DNA from 4 places in the Enterobacter quasiroggenkampii genome. Region 2 is predicted to be linked to each of the others. Evidence: predicted binding sites of a transcription regulator. Region 2 holds the regulator's gene; each other region holds the start of a gene.
The links. The regulator PurR, encoded in region 2, represses purine synthesis genes. The targets are predictions, from matches to a motif close to CANGCAAACGTTTGCNTG.
Positions count from the first base shown of each region.

Region 1 (5,505 bases), 2.3 Mb from region 2:
CCACGGGAATCGAGGCATTCAAGGTTACCGACCTTGCGGCCGGTTTTGGGTTCAATCACCCAGACTTCTGTGGCATCCGGTAACAGTGCCCGAACTTCCAGACCGGCCTCAGTACGGTGCATCCCAAGCACAGAAAAGGGGTCAGCGAAATGACCCGCAATAAGCGCATTAATCACGTCTCTATCCACACGATCGGACATGGTATTCATCCTGTTTTTTATGTCGTCCTTTTTAAGCGCTCCGGGACGACTTTTAATGTGACCTGAACGGGACAGCACAAAAATGTGCATCCATTCTGCTCCGCTCGAACCTCAGGTAAGAAATGACTCTTCCTTAAAGCATAGCCAACGCTCTAGATGACTCCTGATAAAAAATAAGACATACGCGTGTTACTCCATGTAGTACGCAAAAAAAAGGGGTGAAAATCACCCCTGGTATTTAACAAATTATTACGCCAGCTGGCGCAGCATGCGGCGCAGCGGTTCGGCGGCGCCCCACAGGAGCTGGTCACCGACGGTGAACGCGGAGAGATACTCCGGCCCCATGTTCAGCTTACGCAGACGGCCAACCGGCGTGGTCAACGTGCCGGTTACCGCTGCCGGGGTCAGCTCGCGCATAGTGATATCGCGATCGTTTGGTACCACTTTCGCCCACGGGTTGTGCGCGGCCAGCAGCTCTTCCACGGTCGGAATAGACACATCTTTTTTCAGTTTAATGGTGAAGGCCTGGCTGTGGCAGCGCAGTGCGCCGATACGTACGCACAGACCGTCAACCGGAATGGTGTTCGCGGTATTGAGGATTTTGTTGGTCTCAGCCTGGCCTTTCCACTCTTCGCGGGTCTGGCCGTTATCCAACTGCTTGTCGATCCACGGGATCAGGCCACCGGCCAGCGGTACGCCAAAGTTATCCACCGGCAGTTCGCCGCTGCGGGTCAGTTGGGTCACTTTACGCTCGATATCCAGAATAGCGGATGCCGGGTTTGCCAGCTCGGTCGCAACGCTCTGATGCAGTTGGCCCATCTGGGTCAGCAGCTCGCGCATGTGACGCGCACCGCCGCCGGACGCCGCCTGGTAGGTCGCCACGGAGACCCACTCCACCAGATCCTGCGCGAACAGGCCGCCGAGGGACATCAGCATCAGGCTGACGGTGCAGTTACCGCCAACAAAAGTTTTCACGCCGTTGTTCAGGCCATCGGTGATCACGCCCTGGTTAACCGGGTCGAGAATGATGATGGCATCGTCTTTCATGCGCAGCGACGAGGCCGCGTCAATCCAGTAGCCCTGCCAGCCGCTTTCACGCAGCTTTGGATAGATTTCGTTGGTATAATCGCCGCCCTGGCAGGTCACAATAATGTCGAGCGCCTTCAGCGCTTCCAGATCGTAAGCATCCTGCAACGTGCCTGTGGTACCACCAAAGGACGGAGCAGCCTGGCCGAGCTGAGAAGTGGAGAAGAAGACCGGGCGGATAGCGTCGAAATCGCGCTCTTCAACCATGCGTTGCATGAGTACAGAGCCGACCATACCGCGCCAGCCGATAAAACCAACGTTTTTCATAGCATTTTTTTCCTGCTGAGGGTGTGTGCTGATTGTGCAAGCCAGTATTGAACTGGGATATGCTTCACATTACAAAATGCTGCCAAAGTCGCAAGCGAAATTAATCGATGATTGCCCGGCAATCAGAAATACAGCTAATTATCATAATAACCTTAGAGAGTTTCAGGGATAATTTACATGAGTGAAATCATTTCCGCCGCGGTTTTATTGATCCTGATTATGGATCCCCTGGGCAACCTGCCCATCTTCATGTCGGTACTAAAACACACCGAGCCGAAGCGTCGCCGGGCGATCATGATCCGCGAGCTGCTCATCGCCCTGCTGGTGATGTTTATCTTCCTGTTTGCGGGTGAAAAAATTCTCGCATTCCTGAACCTGCGTGCCGAAACCGTGTCGATTTCCGGCGGGATTATTCTGTTCCTGATTGCCATTAAGATGATTTTCCCGAGCGCGGAAGGTAGCAGCAGCGGCCTGCCTGCGGGTGAAGAGCCATTTATTGTGCCGCTGGCGATCCCCCTCGTCGCGGGCCCGACCATTCTGGCCACGCTGATGCTGCTGTCGCATCAGTATCCGAATCAGATGAGCCATCTGGTGATTGCCCTGCTGATTGCCTGGGGCGGAACGTTCATTATCCTGCTGCAGTCGTCCCTGTTCCTGCGCCTGCTGGGCGAAAAAGGGGTAAACGCGCTGGAACGCCTGATGGGGCTGATTCTGGTCATGATGGCAACGCAGATGTTCCTGGACGGGATCCGGGCGTGGATGAAGGGATGACGTTCTCCCTCTCCCTGGGGGCTGAAGGAGCCCCAGTCATTTTTTGACCTGAAGCGATGAACGTTTCTTCGGAAAAATTAATGACTTACAGCGACACCCTGGTCCGGCTGTAAATCGCCGAAGCGTTTCCGTAAGGCCGGGGCGAGGCGCAAGGATGCGCCGAGAGGGCGTGGCCTGCAGGGATGCAGGCTCATGCCCGACCCGATAGCCTGAAGGAATAAGCTGAGGGGACCGCGAAGCGGCGATTTACCGCCGGGAGCCCGGGTCGCCAGGGTGGTGGCGACTGAGCCACCCTGGCACGTTCACCGGTCATGTCGTTACAGAGTAGCAAGGAACATAAAGTGAACGGAATGACCTCCACAGCCGTATGTTCCCCCTCACCCCAGCCCTCTCCCTCAAGGGAGAGGGGGTCGTCCGTGCAGGCATTATTTTGTGGGGAACCCTCGGCCCACAGGGTGAGGGCATCAGGCCGCAGAAGCCGCCTACCTATCCCTTACGAATCAAATACCGGTACGGCAGCGCCTCAGTCTGCTGTGCCACCAGCTCATGCTCCATAAAGGTACAAAAACCGGGAATGTCGCGGGTCGTGGCCGGGTCGTCGGCGATGATCAGCAGCGTTTCACCAGTCTGCATGTTGCGCACGGTTTTACGTACCATCATTACCGGTTCCGGGCAGCGAAGGCCCTGGGCATCAAGGGTGTGGTCTGGGCTGGAAAACAGGTCGGTCATGATCTTCTCGGTCAGGTAAAAACGGCTGTAGTTTACGCCCGGTTGCGATCAATGCAAACCAGGTTAACGATTGCGTAAAAACTAACCATTGCAATGTCCCGCCAAAGCAGTATCATGCTGCGGTTTTTATTGGGTTCCCTCACCCCAACGTATAAAAAGGTCACAATATGACGCAGTTTTCTGAATCTCAGCGCGTAAAAGCGTTGTTCTGGCTTTCGCTTTTCCATTTGCTGGTGATCACCTCCAGCAACTATCTGGTGCAGCTCCCGATCTCTATCTTTGGTTTCCATACCACCTGGGGCGCGTTCAGTTTCCCGTTTATTTTCCTCGCCACCGATCTGACCGTGCGCATCTTTGGCGCACCGCTGGCTCGCCGCATTATTTTTGCGGTCATGCTCCCGGCGCTGTTCATCTCGTACGGGGTTTCGTCTCTGTTTTATATGGGAAGCTGGCAGGGTTTTGAGGCGTTAACCCACTTCAACCTGTTTGTCGCCCGTATCGCCGCAGCAAGCTTTATGGCCTACGCACTGGGGCAGATTCTCGACGTGCACGTGTTTAACCGCCTGCGTCAGAATCATCGCTGGTGGATGGCCCCCACCGCCTCCACGCTGTTCGGTAACGTGAGCGATACGCTGGCCTTCTTCTTCATCGCCTTCTGGCGTAGCCCGGATGCGTTTATGGCCGAACACTGGATGGAAATCGCGCTGGTGGACTACTGCTTTAAGGTGCTCATCAGCATTGTCTTCTTCCTGCCCATGTACGGCGTGCTGCTGAATATGCTGCTGAAAAGGCTGGCAGATAAATCTGAAATCACGGCATTGCAGGCAGGTTAAGGGTTCGCTTTATCAGTTGTGATAAGATGAACGAATGAGCCGTTATGGCCGTTTATCGAAAGGAAGAAGTCAATGCGCAATCTGGTTAAATATGTCGGGATTGGCCTGCTCGTTGTGGGTCTTGCAGCCTGTGATAACAGCGACACGAAAACGCCTGCTCAGGGCGCATCCGCAGAAAGCAATGCGACCGGCCAGCCGGTGAATCTGATGGATGGCAAACTCAGCTTCTCTCTGCCAGCCGATATGACTGACCAGAGCGGCAAGCTGGGCACTCAGGCGAACAACATGCACGTTTACTCCGACGCAACCGGGCAGAAAGCGGTCATTGTGATTGTGGGCGACGACACCAGCGAAGATCTGGCCGTCCTGTCCAAACGTCTGGAAGATCAGCAGCGCGGCCGCGACCCGCAGCTGCAGGTCGTGACCAATAAATCCATCGAGTTGAAAGGCCATAAGCTGCAGCAGCTGGACAGCATCATCTCTGCGAAAGGCCAGACCGCGTACTCCTCTGTCGTGCTGGGCAAGGTCGATAACAAACTCCTGACCCTGCAGATCACCCTGCCAGCGGAAGATCAGCAGAAAGCGCAGACGGCTGCTGAAAACATCATTAACACCATCGTGATCCAGTAACGTTTCACGATGATGACGTGGCCTCCGGTGCCTGCACCGGGGGCCATTTTTTTAGCCGCCACGTCAGCAGCAAGGCCACGATCACCAGACCCGCTGCGGCAAGATAGATCACCGGCACGCCTGCCCAGGCCATCACCAGCCCCGCCAGCGGGCCGGTAATGCCTAACGACATATCCATAAACACCGTATAGGTCGCCAGCGCGGCGCCCTGATTCTGCGGCGGCACGGCTTTTACCGCCACCACGCCCAGCGCCGGGAAGACCAGTGAAAAACCGGCTCCCGCGAGGAAGACGCCCACTTTCGCGACCCAGGGCACCATCGCTATTCCGGTCAGCAGCAGCCCGACAATTTCTATCGCAAAGCAGATCATCGCCACGTTCAGCCCACCCAGACGGTTGATGCCGTTAGGGAAAAGCAGGCGCGCGCCAACAAACGCACAGCTGAACAGGGTTAACGCAAAGGCCGCGCCGTCCCAGCCTTTGGCGTCATAGAACAGGGTAATGAAGGTCGCGATCACACCGAAGCCGGTGGTCGCCAGCGCCAGCGCCATGCCGTACGGCCAGACGCGCCCCAGCACTGCCCGAAACGGCAGCGGCTTGCCCTTGCTGGCCTTCACTTTCGGGCGCGGCAGCGCAAACAGAATCGCCAGCAGCGCGACTGCCATGATGGTGACGGCCAGCCCATACAGCCCGCCAAACGCATAGCAGGCCACGCCGAGCGGCGCACCGAGCGCCATCGCACCGTAGGTGACAATCCCGTTCCAGGAGATCACCCGGCCAATGTGCGGCGCACCGACAACCCCCACGCCCCACAGCGTCGAGCCGGTTCCCGCCAGGCTTTGCCCGATGCCGAGGATGACGCGGCCCAGGCAGAGGAGCGCCAGGCTGACCAGCGGCCAGTGGCTGGTTGTGGCAGCCAGCAGGTAGCTCAGGCCGCTGAGGAAGCAGCCGCACAATCCCACCACCACGATGCTTTTTGGACCGAACGTG
Region 1 is NZ_CP143745.1:256,964-262,468, forward strand. It holds gene glgB (1,4-alpha-glucan branching enzyme) at 1-200, opposite strand, end outside; gene asd (aspartate-semialdehyde dehydrogenase) at 450-1,553, opposite strand; gene yhgN (NAAT family transporter YhgN) at 1,731-2,324, shown strand; gene tusA (sulfurtransferase TusA) at 2,811-3,053, opposite strand; gene V1572_RS01335 (7-cyano-7-deazaguanine/7-aminomethyl-7-deazaguanine transporter) at 3,221-3,886, shown strand; gene V1572_RS01340 (DcrB family lipoprotein) at 3,959-4,516, shown strand; gene V1572_RS01345 (MFS transporter) at 4,521-5,505, opposite strand, start outside.
Region 1: the regulator PurR is predicted to act here: its motif matches at 3,113-3,130, upstream of tusA (sulfurtransferase TusA).

Region 2 (5,505 bases):
GATCTGGCGCTGGATTTTTTCAATAGTGGTGCTCATGTCTTGCTTCCTTTAACTTCTGTTACGGCATTCGTCTGACATTGTAGCGGTTCAGACTGGCATCGGAAAATAACATTTTTGTCACGTATAGACATTCTACCCCGAGTCACGAAAAGTTGCATTGCAAATGGTGTTTACCCCTGCGGCGGCCAGGGTTTTGCTTAGGGAATGGGCAAATGTAAGACAGAACGATGAATTTTTTTGCACTTGCTAACGAAACAGGATTAGAGATTGAAAAATGGTATTAACTTTCTGGCTTTTTATGGATTAGAATCGACGGGCTTTGTAAATCACACGCGGGTATTATTGATGACCTGCATTTATCAGGGGACTGCCCAGTGGCGCGGATAAATAAAATCTCGATCACGCTCTGTGCTTTACTGTTTACTTCACTCACTTTCACGCCAGTGGCAAACGCCTCTCAGCAGGCGCGGCATTCTGCTGTACAAAAAAACCATCTGGTGAAAGCCACAGAACGTAAGAAAAAAACCACCGCTAAAAACGACAAGAAAAAGACAAACACACAGACTAAAAAAACCGCTTCCAGCAAGACGAAAACCACTTCTTCCCGCACTGCCCACACCGCCAAAAGTAAAGCTTCGCAAACCGCCGCTAACCTCGTGACTGAAAAATGCATCGCGCGTAAAGGCCATAAGGCGAAATGCACCAAGGTCACTAAAATAGCGGAAGTGCATAAAGTGCGCGTCCAGAAAGCGCAAAAAACCGCAATGAACAAGCTGATGGGGCAGATTGGCAAACCTTATCACTGGGGCGGGACTTCGCCGCGTACCGGTTTTGACTGCAGCGGCCTCGTCTATTACGCCTATAAAGATCTGGTCAAGTTCCGCATTCCGCGCACCGCCAACGAAATGTACCACCTGCGCGACGCGTCCCCGGTCAACCGTGGAGAGCTGGAGAACGGCGATCTGGTCTTCTTTCGCACGCAGGGCCGCGGGACAGCTGACCACGTTGGCGTCTATGTCGGCAACGGAAAATTCATCCAGTCACCGCGTAGCGGCCAGGATATTCAGATCACCTCTCTCAGTGAAGACTACTGGGTACGCCATTACGTCGGCGCACGCCGCGTGATGACGCCGAAAACCATTCGCTAACCCCTGCCCTGCCACACCCGTGGCAGGGTAAGTTCCTCTTTTGCATACCCTTTCAATTTGCTATCCTGTCCTTGTTGTCTGTGTGGTTATTGACAACACAAAATACAATAAGGAGAGAAGCAATGTCGTTCGAATTACCTGCACTACCGTATGCAAAAGACGCCCTGGCCCCGCACATTTCTGCGGAAACCCTGGAATATCACTACGGCAAGCATCACCAGACGTACGTCACCAACCTGAACAATCTGATTAAGGGCACCGATTTTGAAGGCAAAACGCTGGAAGAGATCGTGCGCAGTTCTGAGGGTGGCGTATTCAACAACGCCGCTCAGGTGTGGAACCACACCTTCTACTGGCACTGCCTGGCGCCAAACGCCGGTGGCGAACCTGTCGGTGAACTGGCTACCGCCATTAACGCCGCCTTTGGCAGCTTCGCGGAATTCAAAGCGAAGTTCACCGATGCCGCCATCAAGAACTTCGGTTCAGGCTGGACGTGGCTGGTCAAAGAGGCGGATGGCAAACTGGCTATCGTGTCCACCTCTAACGCGGGCACCCCGCTGACCACCAGCGCTAAGCCGCTGATGACCGTGGACGTATGGGAACACGCTTACTACATCGATTACCGTAACGCGCGCCCTAACTACCTGGAGCACTTCTGGGCACTGGTTAACTGGGACTTTGTGGCGAAGAACTTCGCCGCGTAAGAGACACGCAGAAGGGTTCGCCCTTCTGCGTTTTTGGTTTATTCCGCAGCGCAGGCTGCTTCTGGCTGTTTACGACCCGACATCATCACCAGCAGCAGGCCGAGCGCGGCAATAATCGCCCCCATCACCGGCACAAAACTGTACCCCAGCCCCCCTGAAATCACGGCCCCACCGGCCGCCGCACCGAGCGCATTGCCCAGGTTAAAGGCACCAATATTGACCGAGGATGAGAGGCCCGGCGCTTCATGCGCAACGCGCATCACGCGCATCTGCAGCGGTGGCACCACAGCGAACGTTGCAGCCCCCCAGACGACCATCGCCACCGCGGCGCCAAACTCGTTACGCGCCAGCCACGGAATGGCGATCATGATAACAATCAGCAGGGTTAAGAAGCCCTTCAGCGTTCCGCTCACCGAACGGTCGGCAAATTTCCCGCCGAGATAGTTGCCAATCGAGAAGCCCACGCCAATTAGCACCAGCATCGCGGTCACAAAGAGAGGCGTTGCGTGGGTGATGTCATGCAGCACAGGTGAAATATATGTGTAGAGGGTAAACATCGCCCCTGCCCCCAGCACGGTCGTAAGCAGCGCAGAGAGCACCTGCGGGCGCACCAGCACCGACAGCTCTCTGCGTACGTCAGGGCGTTCACCCGCGCTGCCTTTTGGCAGGGAGAAGAACAACGCCACCATCGCGACTACGCCCAGTCCGGCCGTCGCCAGGAAGGACATCCTCCAGCCAATGACCTCGCCCAGCCAGGTTGCCGCAGGAACGCCGCCAATGTTAGCAATGGTCAGGCCCATAAACATGGTGGCCACGGCGCTGGCCTGCTTATGTTTTGGCACCACGCTTGCCGCCACAACCGACCCCAGCCCAAAGAACGCGCCGTGGTTGAGGCTGGTCAGAATACGCGACAGCATCAGCGTGGTGTAGTCCGGCGAAATGGCCGAAAGCACGTTACCGAGGGTGAAAATCGCCATCAGGAAAATGAGCGCATTGCGGCGCGCGCGGTGCGAAAGGAGAAGCGTCATTAGCGGCGCCCCCACCATCACGCCGATAGCGTAGGCGCTGATTAACATGCCTGCCGCAGGGATCGAGACGTCCACGCCGCGGGCGATGACGGGCAGTAACCCCATCGGGGAGAATTCAGTGGTGCCAATCCCAAAAGCGCCAATCGCCAGGGCCAGCAGGGGAAAATTGATTTTCATGCGTCAACTCCGGATGCCGTGTCATGTGGTGACACAGAACAAAGAAGCGGAAAGCATGACATCAATCACAAAAAATGAGAAGTTAACAAAATGGCAAAAGATTTTTGCCTTAGGAGTAACAATCGGGGTGAGCGGGAGGGAGAAGGCTCTCCCTCCGCGTAAATCAGTGCAGTGCGGCCGTCAGACCCGCCGCGACAATCAGAGCCAGCACAACAACGGTGGTGAACAGCGAAAACTTCAGATCGGAACTCATCAATTTTTCTCCTTTTAATCCCCCCACGAAAAGTGAGCCTGCTCATTTTTGCATAATTTACGTCAAAAATCTTCCTGGATTTAGGCTGATAAACACTTTACCTCTTCCCCTTTTCATCAAGATAGGACAAAATTCCACGCTAAATTTATTAGCGTACCGGCCATTGACCCCCTCCTGACGTCCCGTGTCGTTTTCCCGGCGTGCCGCAATTCAAGATTGCGTGATAAGGGTGAGAGAAGGCAAACGTTTACCTTCAAGTTTTTCAGGAGTTTAGGATATGGTCTGGAGTGACATTTAATGGCAACAATTAAAGACGTAGCAAAACGCGCAAACGTTTCCACTACAACCGTATCACATGTAATTAACAAAACCCGCTTCGTGGCGGAAGAGACGCGCAACGCCGTCTGGGCAGCGATCAAAGAGCTGCACTATTCGCCAAGTGCGGTTGCGCGCAGCCTCAAGGTTAATCACACCAAATCCATTGGATTGCTGGCCACCAGCAGTGAAGCGGCCTATTTTGCCGAGATCATTGAAGCGGTAGAGAAGAACTGCTTCCAGAAAGGCTATACCCTGATTCTGGGCAACGCATGGAACAGCATAGAAAAACAGCGTGCCTACCTGTCGATGATGGCGCAGAAGCGCGTGGATGGCCTGCTGGTGATGTGTTCCGAGTACCCGGAATCCGTGCTGTCGATGCTCGAAGAGTATCGCCATATCCCCATGGTGGTCATGGACTGGGGTGAAGCGCGCGCGGACTTCACCGACTCCGTTATCGACAACGCCTTTGAAGGCGGTTACATGGCGGGTCGTTACCTGATCGAACGCGGTCACCGCGAGATTGGCGTGATCCCGGGTCCGCTGGAGCGTAACACCGGCGCGGGCCGTCTGGCCGGTTTTATGAAAGCGATGGAAGAAGCGCTGATCACCGTGCCGGAAAACTGGATCGTGCAGGGCGACTTTGAGCCGGAATCAGGCTACCGCGCAATGCAGCAGATCGTTTCCCAGCCGCACCGCCCGACCGCCGTTTTCTGCGGGGGTGACATCATGGCCATGGGTGCGCTCTGCGCCGCCGATGAGCTGGGTCTGCGCGTACCGCAGGATATTTCCGTGATCGGGTATGACAACGTGCGTAACGCGCGCTTCTTCACCCCGGCGCTGACAACCATTCACCAGCCAAAAGATTCGCTGGGCGAAACGGCCTTCAATATGCTGTTGGACAGAATCGTCAACAAACGCGAAGAGTCGCAGTCCATTGAAGTTCACCCACGCCTGATTGAACGCCGTTCCGTTGCGGATGGTCCGTTCCGCGACTACCGTCGTTAATCCCTTGACGGGGCCAGCTACGCTGGCTCCCGTAACCATTCCCGGTTTAGCGTTTCGCTGTCTCCCAGATAATCCAGCAGCCAGGCCATGGCGGGCGAGACATCATTTTGTTGCCAGGTCAGGCAGCAGGCCGCGTCCGGGAACGGATTCTCCAGCGTCAGTTCAACCCATTCTCCGGTATCGATGCGCGGACGCGCAAAATGAACGGGCACCATCGCGACGCACAGCCCGGCGCTGAGGCACGTCGCCGACGATTCCCAGTCAGGAGCCACCACTCGCCGCTGGTTGTCCAGAAGCCAGGTGATACGCTTGGGCAGTGAACGGGACGTATCCTCCAGCACCAGCGAGGGCCAGTTACGCAGCGTATCGTCGCTCAGCGGCCCGTCCATCGCCGCCAGGGGATGATCGCGTGCCACCACGCATTTCCAGCTCAGCATCCCCATGTCGCGAAAGGCGTAACGTCCCCCAACCGGGATCGCCTGCGTGGCGCCAATCGCCATCTCCGCCCTGCCGTCCGCCAGCGCATCCCACACCCCGTTGAACACCTCCTGCGAGACCCGCAGCTCAACGTCAGAGAAATGACGATAGAAATCCACGATCATCTGCCGGGTGCGTTCCGGCTTCACGATGTTATCCACCGCGATGGCGAGATGTCCCCGCCAGCCGTTGGCGATCTGCTGGCACTGTTCGCGGGTGATCTGCATTTTTTTGATAACAGAACGCCCTTCCTTCAAAAACCACGCGCCTGCGGGCGTTAATTCCACGTCGCGATGCCGCCGTTCAAACAGCGGAACCGCCAGCCATTCCTCAAGCTGACGCACCGTGTAGCTAATGGCCGAAGGGACGCGGTGCAACTCCTGCGCTGCACCGCT
Region 2 is NZ_CP143745.1:2,560,875-2,566,379, reverse strand. It holds gene grxD (monothiol glutaredoxin 4) at 1-36, opposite strand, end outside; gene V1572_RS12290 (C40 family peptidase) at 375-1,148, shown strand; gene sodB (superoxide dismutase [Fe]) at 1,271-1,852, shown strand; gene V1572_RS12280 (MFS transporter) at 1,891-3,057, opposite strand; gene V1572_RS12275 (YnhF family membrane protein) at 3,221-3,310, opposite strand; gene purR (HTH-type transcriptional repressor PurR) at 3,608-4,633, shown strand; gene punR (DNA-binding transcriptional activator PunR) at 4,651-5,505, opposite strand, start outside.

Region 3 (5,505 bases), 890 kb from region 2:
CAACCAGACGCACCTGGCCGATGCGTACGAGCGTCTGCTGCTGGAAACCATGCGCGGTATTCAGGCGTTGTTCGTGCGTCGCGATGAAGTGGAAGAGGCGTGGAAATGGGTCGACTCCATCACCGAAGCCTGGGCTGCCGATCAGGATGCGCCAAAACCGTATCAGGCGGGTACCTGGGGGCCTGTCGCATCGGTGGCGATGATCACCCGCGATGGCCGCTCCTGGAATGAGTTTGAGTAAGATAATCCGCTAGCCCGAAAGTGTTATTTTACCGGTAACATGATCTAACACAGCTCGTGGCACAATTTTCAACTTTTAAGCTCCGCGTGGATTCACCCGCGGAGCTTTTTTTATTACACTGCCGGAAGTGATTTTGCCCCTGAGCTCCGGACAGCAAGCGTTTCAGCGTTGTTAACAACTGCCAGCGACTTTGTAAACTCCCGAGCCCGGACAGATAAATGAGAGGAGCTTTTATGAATCCGACATTGTTACGCGTAACACAGCGCATTATTGAGCGCTCGAAAGAGACCCGTTCGGCCTACCTCGCCCGGATTGAGCAGGCAAAGAGCAACACCGTCCACCGATCTCAACTGGCCTGCGGTAACCTGGCGCACGGCTTCGCCGCCTGCCAGCCTGACGATAAAGCGTCGCTGAAAAGCATGTTGCGTAACAATATCGCCATCATTACCGCCTATAACGATATGCTCTCCGCGCACCAGCCCTATGAGGTTTATCCGGATATCATCCGTAAAGCGCTGCACAGCGTGAATGCGGTCGGCCAGGTGGCGGGTGGGGTACCCGCCATGTGCGACGGCGTAACACAGGGTCAGGACGGTATGGAGCTCTCCCTGCTGAGCCGCGAAGTGATTGCCATGTCCGCGGCGGTGGGTCTGTCACACAACATGTTTGATGGCGCGCTCTATCTCGGCGTGTGCGACAAGATTGTTCCGGGCCTGGTGATGGCCGCGCTGTCGTTTGGTCATCTGCCTGCGATCTTCGTGCCCTCGGGCCCAATGGCAAGCGGCCTGCCGAACAAAGAAAAAGTGCGCATTCGCCAGCTGTACGCGGAAGGGAAAGCAGACCGTCAGGCGCTGCTGGAGGCGGAAGCCGCGTCCTACCATGCGCCGGGCACCTGTACGTTCTACGGTACCGCGAACACGAACCAGATGGTGGTGGAGTTTATGGGGATGCAGCTTCCGGGCTCATCCTTTATCCAGCCGGACGCGCCGCTGCGCAAAGCGCTGACCGAGGCTGCGGCCCGTCAGGTCACGCGTCTTACCGGCAACGGCAACGAATGGATGCCGATGGGCAAAATGGTCGACGAAAAGGTCATCGTCAACGGGATTGTCGCGCTGCTGGCAACCGGTGGGTCAACCAACCACACCATGCACCTGGTGGCCATGGCGCGTGCTGCGGGCATTCTGATTAACTGGGATGACTTCTCCGAGATCTCTTCCGTGGTGCCGTTGATGGCACGCCTGTACCCGAATGGCCCGGCGGACATCAACCACTTCCAGGCCGCGGGCGGCGTACCGCTGCTGATGCGCGAGTTGCTGAAAGGCGGTCTGCTGCATGAAGATGTCAACACCGTGGCGGGCTTTGGCCTGCAGCGCTACACCCAGGAGCCATGGCTGAACAACGGCGAGCTGGACTGGCGTGAAGGGGCGAGCGCGTCTCTTGATGCGCAGGTTATCGCCACCATCGACAAACCGTTCTCTCCTCACGGTGGCACCAAAGTGCTCAGCGGTAACCTCGGTCGCGCGGTGATGAAGACCTCTGCCGTACCGGAAGAGAACCAGATTATCGAAGCGCCGGCGGTGGTATTTGAAAGCCAGCACGACGTATTACCTGCCTTTGACGCCGGTCTGCTCGATAAAGACTGCGTGGTAGTGGTGCGTCATCAGGGGCCAAAAGCCAACGGGATGCCAGAATTACATAAACTTATGCCACCACTTGGTGTATTATTGGACCGCCGTTTCAAAATTGCACTGGTGACCGATGGACGCCTCTCTGGCGCCTCAGGTAAAGTGCCTTCAGCCATCCACGTGACGCCGGAAGCGTACGACGGTGGCCTGCTGGCGAAAGTGCGTGACGGTGACATGATCCGCGTTAACGGTCAGACAGGCGAGTTAACCCTGCTGGTGGATGATGCCGAACTGGCGGCACGTCAGCCCCATATTCCTGACCTGAGCGCGTCGCGCGTGGGAACAGGACGCGAAATGTTTGGCGCGCTGCGTGAGAAACTCTCCGGTGCTGAGCAGGGCGCAACCTGTATTACGTTTTAAGACGACTTGATTTTAACGATCTGGCGAGAGAAAACTCTGATGAAAAACTGGAAAACAAGTGCAGAAGCAATCCTGACCACGGGCCCTGTCGTGCCGGTTATCGTGGTAAACAAGCTGGAGCACGCTGTACCGATGGCGAAAGCGCTGGTTGCGGGCGGCGTTCGCGTTCTGGAAGTGACCCTGCGTACCGCCTGCGCGATGGACGCCATTCGCGCCATTGCTAAAGAAGTGCCGGACGCCATCATCGGTGCGGGTACCGTGACGAACGCAAAACAGCTGGCTGAAGTGACCGAAGCGGGCGCACAGTTTGCCATCAGCCCGGGCCTGACCGAGTCGCTGCTGAAGGCCGCGACCGAAGGCACTATTCCGCTGATCCCGGGTATCAGCACCGTCTCTGAACTGATGCTGGGCATGGACTACGGTCTGAAAGAGTTTAAATTCTTCCCGGCGGAAGCGAACGGCGGCACCAAAGCGCTGCAGGCCATTGCCGGTCCTTTCTCCCAGGTACGCTTCTGCCCGACGGGCGGTATTTCTCCTGCCAACTACCGTGACTACCTGGCGCTGAAAAGCGTGCTGTGCATCGGTGGCTCATGGCTGGTTCCGGCGGATGCGCTGGAAGCGGGCGACTGGGATCGCATCACAAAACTGGCTCGCGAAGCGGTGGAAGGTGCGAAGCAGTAAGTCATTCGCCGCATGAAAAACGGGCCTTACGGCCCGTTTTTTTTATCCTGCAACCTTGACGCTCGCAGCGGCCGCTTTCGCTCTCGCCACGGCGTCGTCAACGTTATCCCCGGTGGCTAATGCCACGCCGAGACGGCGGGTTCCGTCGATCTCCGGCTTACCGAACAAACGTACCTGCAACCCGGCACCCACCGCCGCGTCGACGTTATCAAACGTAACGTTCTGGCTGGTTAACTGCGGCAGGATCACCGCCGAGGCGGCCGGGCCATACTGACGGATACCGCCGACGGGCAGGCCGAGGAAGGCGCGCACGTGCAGAGCGAACTCGGAAAGATCCTGCGAAATGAGCGTGACCATGCCGGTGTCATGCGGGCGCGGGGAGACCTCGCTGAAAATCACCTCATCACCGCACACAAACAGCTCCACGCCAAACAGGCCATAGCCGCCCAGCGCCAGGACGGTTTTACGGGCGATCGCCTGCGCACGCTCCAGCGCCAGAGCACTCATCTGCTGCGGCTGCCAGGATTCGCGGTAATCGCCATCCTCCTGGCGGTGGCCAATCGGGTCGCAGAAATGGACGCCGTCAACGGCGCTGACGGTCAGCAGGGTGATCTCGAAATCAAACTTCACCACGCCTTCGACGATGACGCGACCGGCACCGGCGCGGCCACCCTGCTGGGCGTAATCCCACGCCTTATCGAGCGTGCTGCTGTCGCGAATGAAGCTCTGTCCTTTACCGGAGGAGCTCATCACCGGCTTAACGATGCACGGGTAACCAATCTCCTCTACGGCCTGCAGGAATGCGGCCTTATCGCCAGCAAAACGATAGCTCGAGGTGGGCAATTCCAGCTCTTCCGCCGCCAGGCGACGAATGCCCTCGCGGTTCATGGTCAGCTTTGCGGCTTTCGCGCAGGGCACCACGCGCTGGCCTTCCTGCTCAAGCGCAATCAGCGTATCGGTGGCGATGGCTTCAATTTCCGGTACCACGAAATCGGGTTTCTCGCGCGTAATCAGCTCGCGAAGGGCATCGCCATCCAGCATGTTAATCACATAAGAACGATGGGCGACGTGCATGGCGGGCGCATCGGCGTAACGGTCTACGGCAATGACTTCCACACCTAAACGCTGGCACTCAATGGCGACCTCTTTTCCCAGCTCGCCCGATCCCAACAGCATCACTCGCGTCGCCGCAGGTCGCAGCGCGGTTCCTAAACGAATCATAACAATCCCCCTGAAAAAGTTGCGGGCAGTATAAACGAAAACGTTTGCGTCTGTCTTGTGCACTGCTAAGCGCGGGAGGAAGAAATTTGCGCTTCTTTAGCCCGGCCAGACATTTCCTGACGCCTGCTCGCTTACGCTGTGGAACATATTCACCGTTAAGTGAGGGAAACCATGTCTGGCTGGCTAAATCAATTGCAATCACTGTTAGGGCAGAAAACATCGTCTTCCGGCGAGCGGGACCTCAGTAAACTGCTGGTACCCGGGGCGCTCGGCGGCTTGGCTGGCCTGCTGGTCGCGAATAAATCCTCGCGCAAGCTGCTGGCAAAGTACGGGACAGGCGCGTTGCTGGCCGGTGGGGGCGCCATTGCGGGCACCGTCCTGTGGAATAAATACAAGGACAGGGTCCGGACCGCGCACAGCGACGAACCGCATTATGGCGAGCATACCTCGCCGCTGGATCTGCGTACTGAACGGCTGATCCTGGCGCTGGTTTTTGCCGCGAAAAGTGACGGGCATATTGACGATAAGGAACGACTGGCGATCGAACAGCAACTGCGTGAAGCTGGCGTTGAAGAGAAGGGCAGAGCGCTGGTGGCGCAGGCCATCGAACAGCCTCTGGAGCCGCAGCGTCTGGCGCAAAGCGTGAAAAATGAGGAAGAGGCGCTTGAACTCTATTTCCTCAGCTGTGCCGCCATCGATATCGATCACTTTATGGAACGCAGCTACCTGAATGCGCTTGGAGACGCGCTGAAGATCCCCCAGGACGTGCGTGAGGGCATTGAGCGGGATATCCGGGAACAAAAACAGGCGTTACAGGGATAGTGCTCGCCGTTGCGATCCGGTTTCGCTTGCATCATGCGTGGGTTTTGCCAACCTTATAGGGTGTAAAACTAAAAAGAATGATGACATGCCACCGAAAGCCCGACGTATACCTTATGCGATCACCACGCATGGCGATACGCGTATAGACAACTATTACTGGCTACGGGACGATTCGCGCTCCCGGCCAGAGGTGCTCGACTATCTGCACGAGGAAAATGACTACGGCCGCAAGGTCATGTCCAGCCAGCAGACGCTTCAGGACCAGCTGCTGAATGAGATGGTGCAGCGCATTCCTCAGCGCGATATCTCGGCGCCCTGGACCAAAAACGGCTATCGCTACCGCCATATTTACGAGCCCGGCAACGAGTATCCCATCTACCAGCGTCAGTCGGTGCTGAGCGCCGAATGGGATGCGTGGGATATTCTGCTGGATGCCAACCAGCGCGCCGCCCACAGCGAGTTTTATACTCTGGGCGGCATGTCCATTTCACCGGA
Region 3 is NZ_CP143745.1:3,453,516-3,459,020, reverse strand. It holds gene zwf (glucose-6-phosphate dehydrogenase) at 1-241, shown strand, start outside; gene edd (phosphogluconate dehydratase) at 475-2,286, shown strand; gene kdgA (bifunctional 4-hydroxy-2-oxoglutarate aldolase/2-dehydro-3-deoxy-phosphogluconate aldolase) at 2,326-2,967, shown strand; gene purT (formate-dependent phosphoribosylglycinamide formyltransferase) at 3,010-4,188, opposite strand; gene V1572_RS16565 (tellurite resistance TerB family protein) at 4,360-5,010, shown strand; gene ptrB (oligopeptidase B) at 5,096-5,505, shown strand, end outside.
Region 3: the regulator PurR is predicted to act here: its motif matches at 4,222-4,239, upstream of purT (formate-dependent phosphoribosylglycinamide formyltransferase).

Region 4 (5,505 bases), 240 kb from region 2:
GCGGCGACACCGCAGAATGTTAGCGTGCTCACCATCTTATTTTCCCTGGAGGGAAAATGTCCCGCGTATCACAGGCCAGGAGCCTGGGTAAATATTTCCTGCTCGTCGATAACATGCTGGTCGTGCTCGGCTTTTTTGTCGTTTTTCCGCTTATTTCGATCCGCTTTGTCGATCAGATGGGCTGGGCGGCATTAATGGTCGGCATTGCCCTGGGGCTACGCCAGTTTGTCCAGCAGGGCCTGGGCGTCTTTGGCGGGGCCATCGCCGACCGCTTTGGCGCGAAACCGATGATCGTAACCGGTATGCTGCTGCGCGCGGCAGGCTTTGCCACGATGGCGGTCGCTCAGGAGCCGTGGCTGCTCTGGTTCTCCTGTTTCCTCTCCGGTATCGGGGGCACGCTGTTCGATCCGCCCCGCACCGCGCTGGTGGTAAAGCTGATTCGCCCGCAGCACCGCGGCCGCTTCTTCTCGATTCTCATGATGCAGGACAGTGCCGGGGCGGTTGTCGGCGCCCTGCTGGGAAGCTGGCTGCTGCAGTATGACTTCCGTCTGGTCTGTGCGGCTGGCGCGGTACTCTTTATTCTGTGCGCGCTGTTTAATGGCCTGTTCCTGCCGGCGTGGAAACTGTCGACGGTGAAAGCGCCGGTCCGGGAAGGGCTTGGTCGCGTCCTGCATGACAAGCGCTTTGTCACCTATGTGTTGACCCTGACGGGATATTACATGCTGGCCGTGCAGGTCATGCTGATGCTGCCGATCATGGTTAACGACATTGCAGGTACCCCTGCGGCGGTGAAATGGATGTACGCCATCGAAGCCTGCCTGTCGTTAACGCTGCTCTATCCGATTGCCCGCTGGAGCGAGCGACGTTTTCGTCTGGAACATCGTCTGATGGCCGGACTGTTCCTGATGACGCTGAGCATGATGCCGATCGGCCTGGTGAACACGCTCCAGCAGCTGTTTACGCTGATTTGCACATTCTATATTGGCTCGATCATCGCCGAGCCTGCCCGCGAAACGCTGAGCGCCTCGCTTGCGGATGCGCGTGCGCGCGGCAGCTATATGGGGTTCAGCCGCCTGGGGCTGGCACTCGGCGGGGCATTAGGTTACGCCGGGGGCGGCTGGTTGTTTGATGCCGGCAAAGCGTTAAATCAACCTGAACTCCCGTGGATGATGCTTGGCGCGGTGGGCTTTATGACGCTACTCGCCCTGTGGTGGCAGTTCAGCCAGAAACGCAGCGCGAGCGGCATGCTCGAGCCAGGCGCATAACTTTTCCCTCGGGCGGGCGCCGCTCCCGCCCCACTTCTCAGTTTTTTCTGCTGGTTTCTACCCATTCACGCTGACATACTGGCGTAACAGGACAGAAGCGCCGATTTTTCGTTGAGGAACACTATGAAGAAAATTGTTTTAGCCGCGGCATTGGTTGTCAGCGGTCTGCTGGTTGGCTGTAACCAGCTCACACAATATACCGTCAGTGAACAGGAAATTAATCAGGCGCTGGAAAAACATAACAATTTCTCGAAAGACATTGGCGTACCGGGTCTTGCCGATGCGCATATCGTGCTCACAAATCTCACCAGCCAGATCGGACGTGAAGAGCCAAACAAAGTCACCCTGGCCGGTGATGCAGACCTCGATATGTCCTCCCTTTTTGGTAACCAGAAAGCCAACATCAAGCTCAAGCTGAAGGCACTCCCTGTTTTCAACAAAGAGAAAGGGGCAATTTTCCTGCAGGAGATGGAGGTCGTCGATGCGCAGGTGTCTCCGGACAAAATGGCGCCGGTACTGCAAACCCTGATGCCCTATCTGAATCAGTCGCTGCGGAATTACTTTAACCAGCAGCCCGCGTACGTCTTAAGTGAAGACAAAAGCAAGGGTGAAGCCCTGGCGAAAAAATACGCAAAAGGGATAGAGGTTAAGCCGGGTGAAATTATCATTCCTTTCACCGATTAACCTGAAGGGCGCTGCGGCGCCCTTTTTTTTACGGAAAAGTGTGCAAACGAAAACGTTTCCGCTTATGATTTGTGTCCGGCAAAAACAGCCATCCTAATGACTGATTCCTGACAAGCCGGAGCTTCCATGACTGCACAACCCCAGGTTCTTAAAATCCGCCGCCCTGACGACTGGCATATTCATCTGCGTGATGGTGATATGTTGAAAACCGTCGTGCCTTATACCAGCGAAATTTATGGCCGCGCGATTGTCATGCCTAACCTGGTGCCACCAGTCACCACCGTCGATGCCGCGATAGCCTATCGTCAGCGCATCCTCGATGCCGTTCCTGCGGGACACGATTTTACCCCGTTGATGACCTGCTACCTGACCGATTCACTGGATCCGAACGAAGTGGAGCGCGGCTTTAACGAAGGCGTGTTTACGGCAGCGAAACTCTACCCGGCGAATGCCACCACCAACTCCAGCCACGGCGTCACCAGCATTGATGCCATCATGCCGGTTCTGGAACGCATGCAGAAACTGGGTATGCCGCTGCTGGTTCACGGTGAAGTGACGCATGCTGACATTGACATCTTCGACCGTGAAGCCCGTTTTATCGAGACCGTAATGGAGCCTCTGCGCCAGCGCCTGCCCGCGCTGAAGGTGGTCTTTGAGCATATCACCACCAAAGACGCGGCAGAGTACGTGCGTGACGGCAACGATCTCATCGCCGCCACCATTACGCCACAACACCTGATGTTTAACCGTAACCACATGCTGGTGGGCGGGGTGCGCCCTCACCTCTACTGTCTGCCTATCCTCAAGCGCAACATCCACCAGCAGGCGCTGCGTGAACTGGTCGCCAGCGGGTTCTCCCGCGCGTTCCTCGGTACCGATTCCGCGCCTCACGCCCGCCATCGTAAAGAGGCAAGCTGCGGCTGTGCAGGCTGCTTCAACGCCCCAACGGCGCTTGCCAGCTACGCAACTGTATTTGAAGAGATGAACGCGCTGGAACATTTCGAAGCGTTCTGCTCCCTTAACGGCCCACGCTTCTACGGCCTGCCGGTCAATGACACCTTCATCGAACTGGAGCGTAAAGCGAGCCACGTTGAGGAGTCCATTACCCTGACGGATGACACGCTGATCCCATTCCTGGCGGGTGAAACCGTAAGCTGGACGGTAAAACGTTAAAAAATCAATGCCCCTTGTTGTCAAACTGATAATATACCTGTATAAATAAACAGTATATTACACAGGGGGCATTTATGCGTATTGAAGTCACCATAGCCAAAACTACCGTTCTGCCTGCCGGCGCGCTTGATGCACTGGCAGGCGAATTATCCCGTCGTATTAACAATACCTTTCCTGACAACGCAGGTGCCGTCACGGTGCGTTACGCCGCGGCAAACAACCTTTCCGTTATTGGTGCCGCAAAAGAAGATAAAGATCGCATCAGCGAAATCCTGCAGGAAACGTGGGAAAGCGCTGACGACTGGTTCATCACGGATTAACACTGCTCCCTCATTGTGTTTTTTTGCCGGGTCGCCCCGGCTTTTTTTTGCCTAAAATCCCGTAAGTTCAAATTAATTCGGCATCTTCTTTAAAAATCGTGAACGAGATGGTGTTTTATTGTTCGAACAATCCTAAAAAGCAGAAAAATGTGTTGCCACCTGTTTATTTTTCCCTTCGGAACCCTTATTACTTGGTATACTGAAGTTGCTTTCAGAAAAACATGCATTGAACCTCAAAGCCGTTGTCTTCTAACACGCATTAAGGGGGTTATAATGGAAAAGAATAGTGAAGTCATCCAGACCCACCCACTCGTTGGCTGGGATATCAGTACCGTAGATAGCTACGATGCGCTGATGCTGCGTTTGCACTACCAGACCCCAAATCAACTCAACCGTGAAGAAGCGGAAGTTGGACAGACGCTGTGGCTAACAACAGACGTCGCCCGTCAGTTTATTTCTATTTTAGAGGCAGGTATTGCAAAAATAGAATCTGGCGACTATCAGGAAAATGAGTATAAACGGCACTAAGCTTATGCCCACTTTTCACTCAACAGGCACCCTCGCGGTGCCTTATTTATTTCTCCCTTGTCTAACCCCGCGTTGTTAATTACTCTGCTAACAAAACATCAGTTTACGAGATGCATATGAGATACGACTTAATCATTATTGGCAGCGGATCTGTGGGTTCTGCCGCCGGTTATTACGCGACGCAGGCGGGCCTGAAGGTCCTGATGATCGATAGCCATCTTCCGCCTCATGCGGAGGGCAGCCATCATGGCGATACCCGCCTCATCCGCCATGCGTATGGCGAAGGCGAGCGCTATGTTCCGCTGGTGCTTCGCGCCCAGACGCTGTGGGACGAACTGGCGAAACAGACTGAAGACCGCATTTTCGAACGTACCGGCGTTATCAACCTGGGCCCGGCCCATTCTGCATTTCTCGCCGGCGTCGAACGCAGCGCGAAAGCGTTTAATCTGGACGTTGAGAAACTGGACGCGACGGGCATTAGCGCGCGCTGGCCCGAAATTAGCGTCCCGGACGATTATATCGGCCTCTTTGAAGCCCACTCTGGTGTGCTGCATTGTGAAACGGCGATCAAGACCTGGATCGAGCTTGCCGAGAAGGCAGGCTGCGCGCAGCTGTTCAACTGTCCGGTGGACGCCATCACCCATGACGATAATGGCGTCACGGTAACGACCCTTGACGGTGAATATTCCGCGGATCGCCTGCTGGTCAGCGCGGGAACCTGGGTTACCCGCCTGCTGCCCGATCTGCCGATCCAGCCGGTGCGCAAGGTCTTCTCCTGGTTCCAGTCGGATGGTCGTTACAGCGTCCAGAATAAATTCCCGGCCTTCACCGGCGAATTACCCAACGGCGACCAGTTCTACGGCTTCCCGTCAGAAAAAGACGCGCTGAAAATCGGTAAACACAACGGGGGCCAGGCTATCACCTCCCCTGAAGAGCGTAAGCCTTTCGGCGCCTTTCCTCAGGATGGTTCGGAAGCCTTCTCGTTCCTGCGCACTATTCTTCCGGGCGTCGGCGGCTTGCTGTATGGCGCGGCCTGTACCTACGACAACACGCCGGATGAAGACTTTATCATTGATACGCTGCCGGGGCATGACAACACGCTGCTCATCACCGGACTGAGCGGCCACGGCTTTAAGTTTGCTTCCGTGCTGGGTGAAATCGCCGCGCAGTTTGCCCAGGGTATTGCACAGCAGTTTGATCTGACGCCCTTCTCCCTCTCGCGTTTTAACGGATAATTCGCCACGGGCACCGGACGTCCCGGGGCCCGTTTCATTCACACTGCATTACGGGGCGTTATGCGCAGGATCGTTAACTTTCTGATGAATAATATTCGCGAGCATTTTATGCTCTATCTCTTATTGTGGGCGCTGTTGGCCATTATTGATTTTGTTTACATTGTATTTTACTGAAAAGCCTTACTGACAATAATTGACGTTAATTTATCTTTATTGAAACTCACCATTTCGCTTGCACGAAGAGATTGAATTAGCGCTAGCGATCCTTTTCAAAATTGCTGAAATAAATAAAATAAAAAT
Region 4 is NZ_CP143745.1:2,324,498-2,330,002, reverse strand. It holds gene mdtH (multidrug efflux MFS transporter MdtH) at 57-1,265, shown strand; gene V1572_RS11090 (lipoprotein) at 1,389-1,949, shown strand; gene pyrC (dihydroorotase) at 2,076-3,122, shown strand; gene dinI (DNA damage-inducible protein I) at 3,197-3,442, shown strand; gene bssS (biofilm formation regulator BssS) at 3,716-3,970, shown strand; gene solA (N-methyl-L-tryptophan oxidase) at 4,087-5,205, shown strand; gene V1572_RS11065 (DUF2770 family protein) at 5,266-5,379, shown strand.
Region 4: the regulator PurR is predicted to act here: its motif matches at 1,995-2,012, upstream of pyrC (dihydroorotase).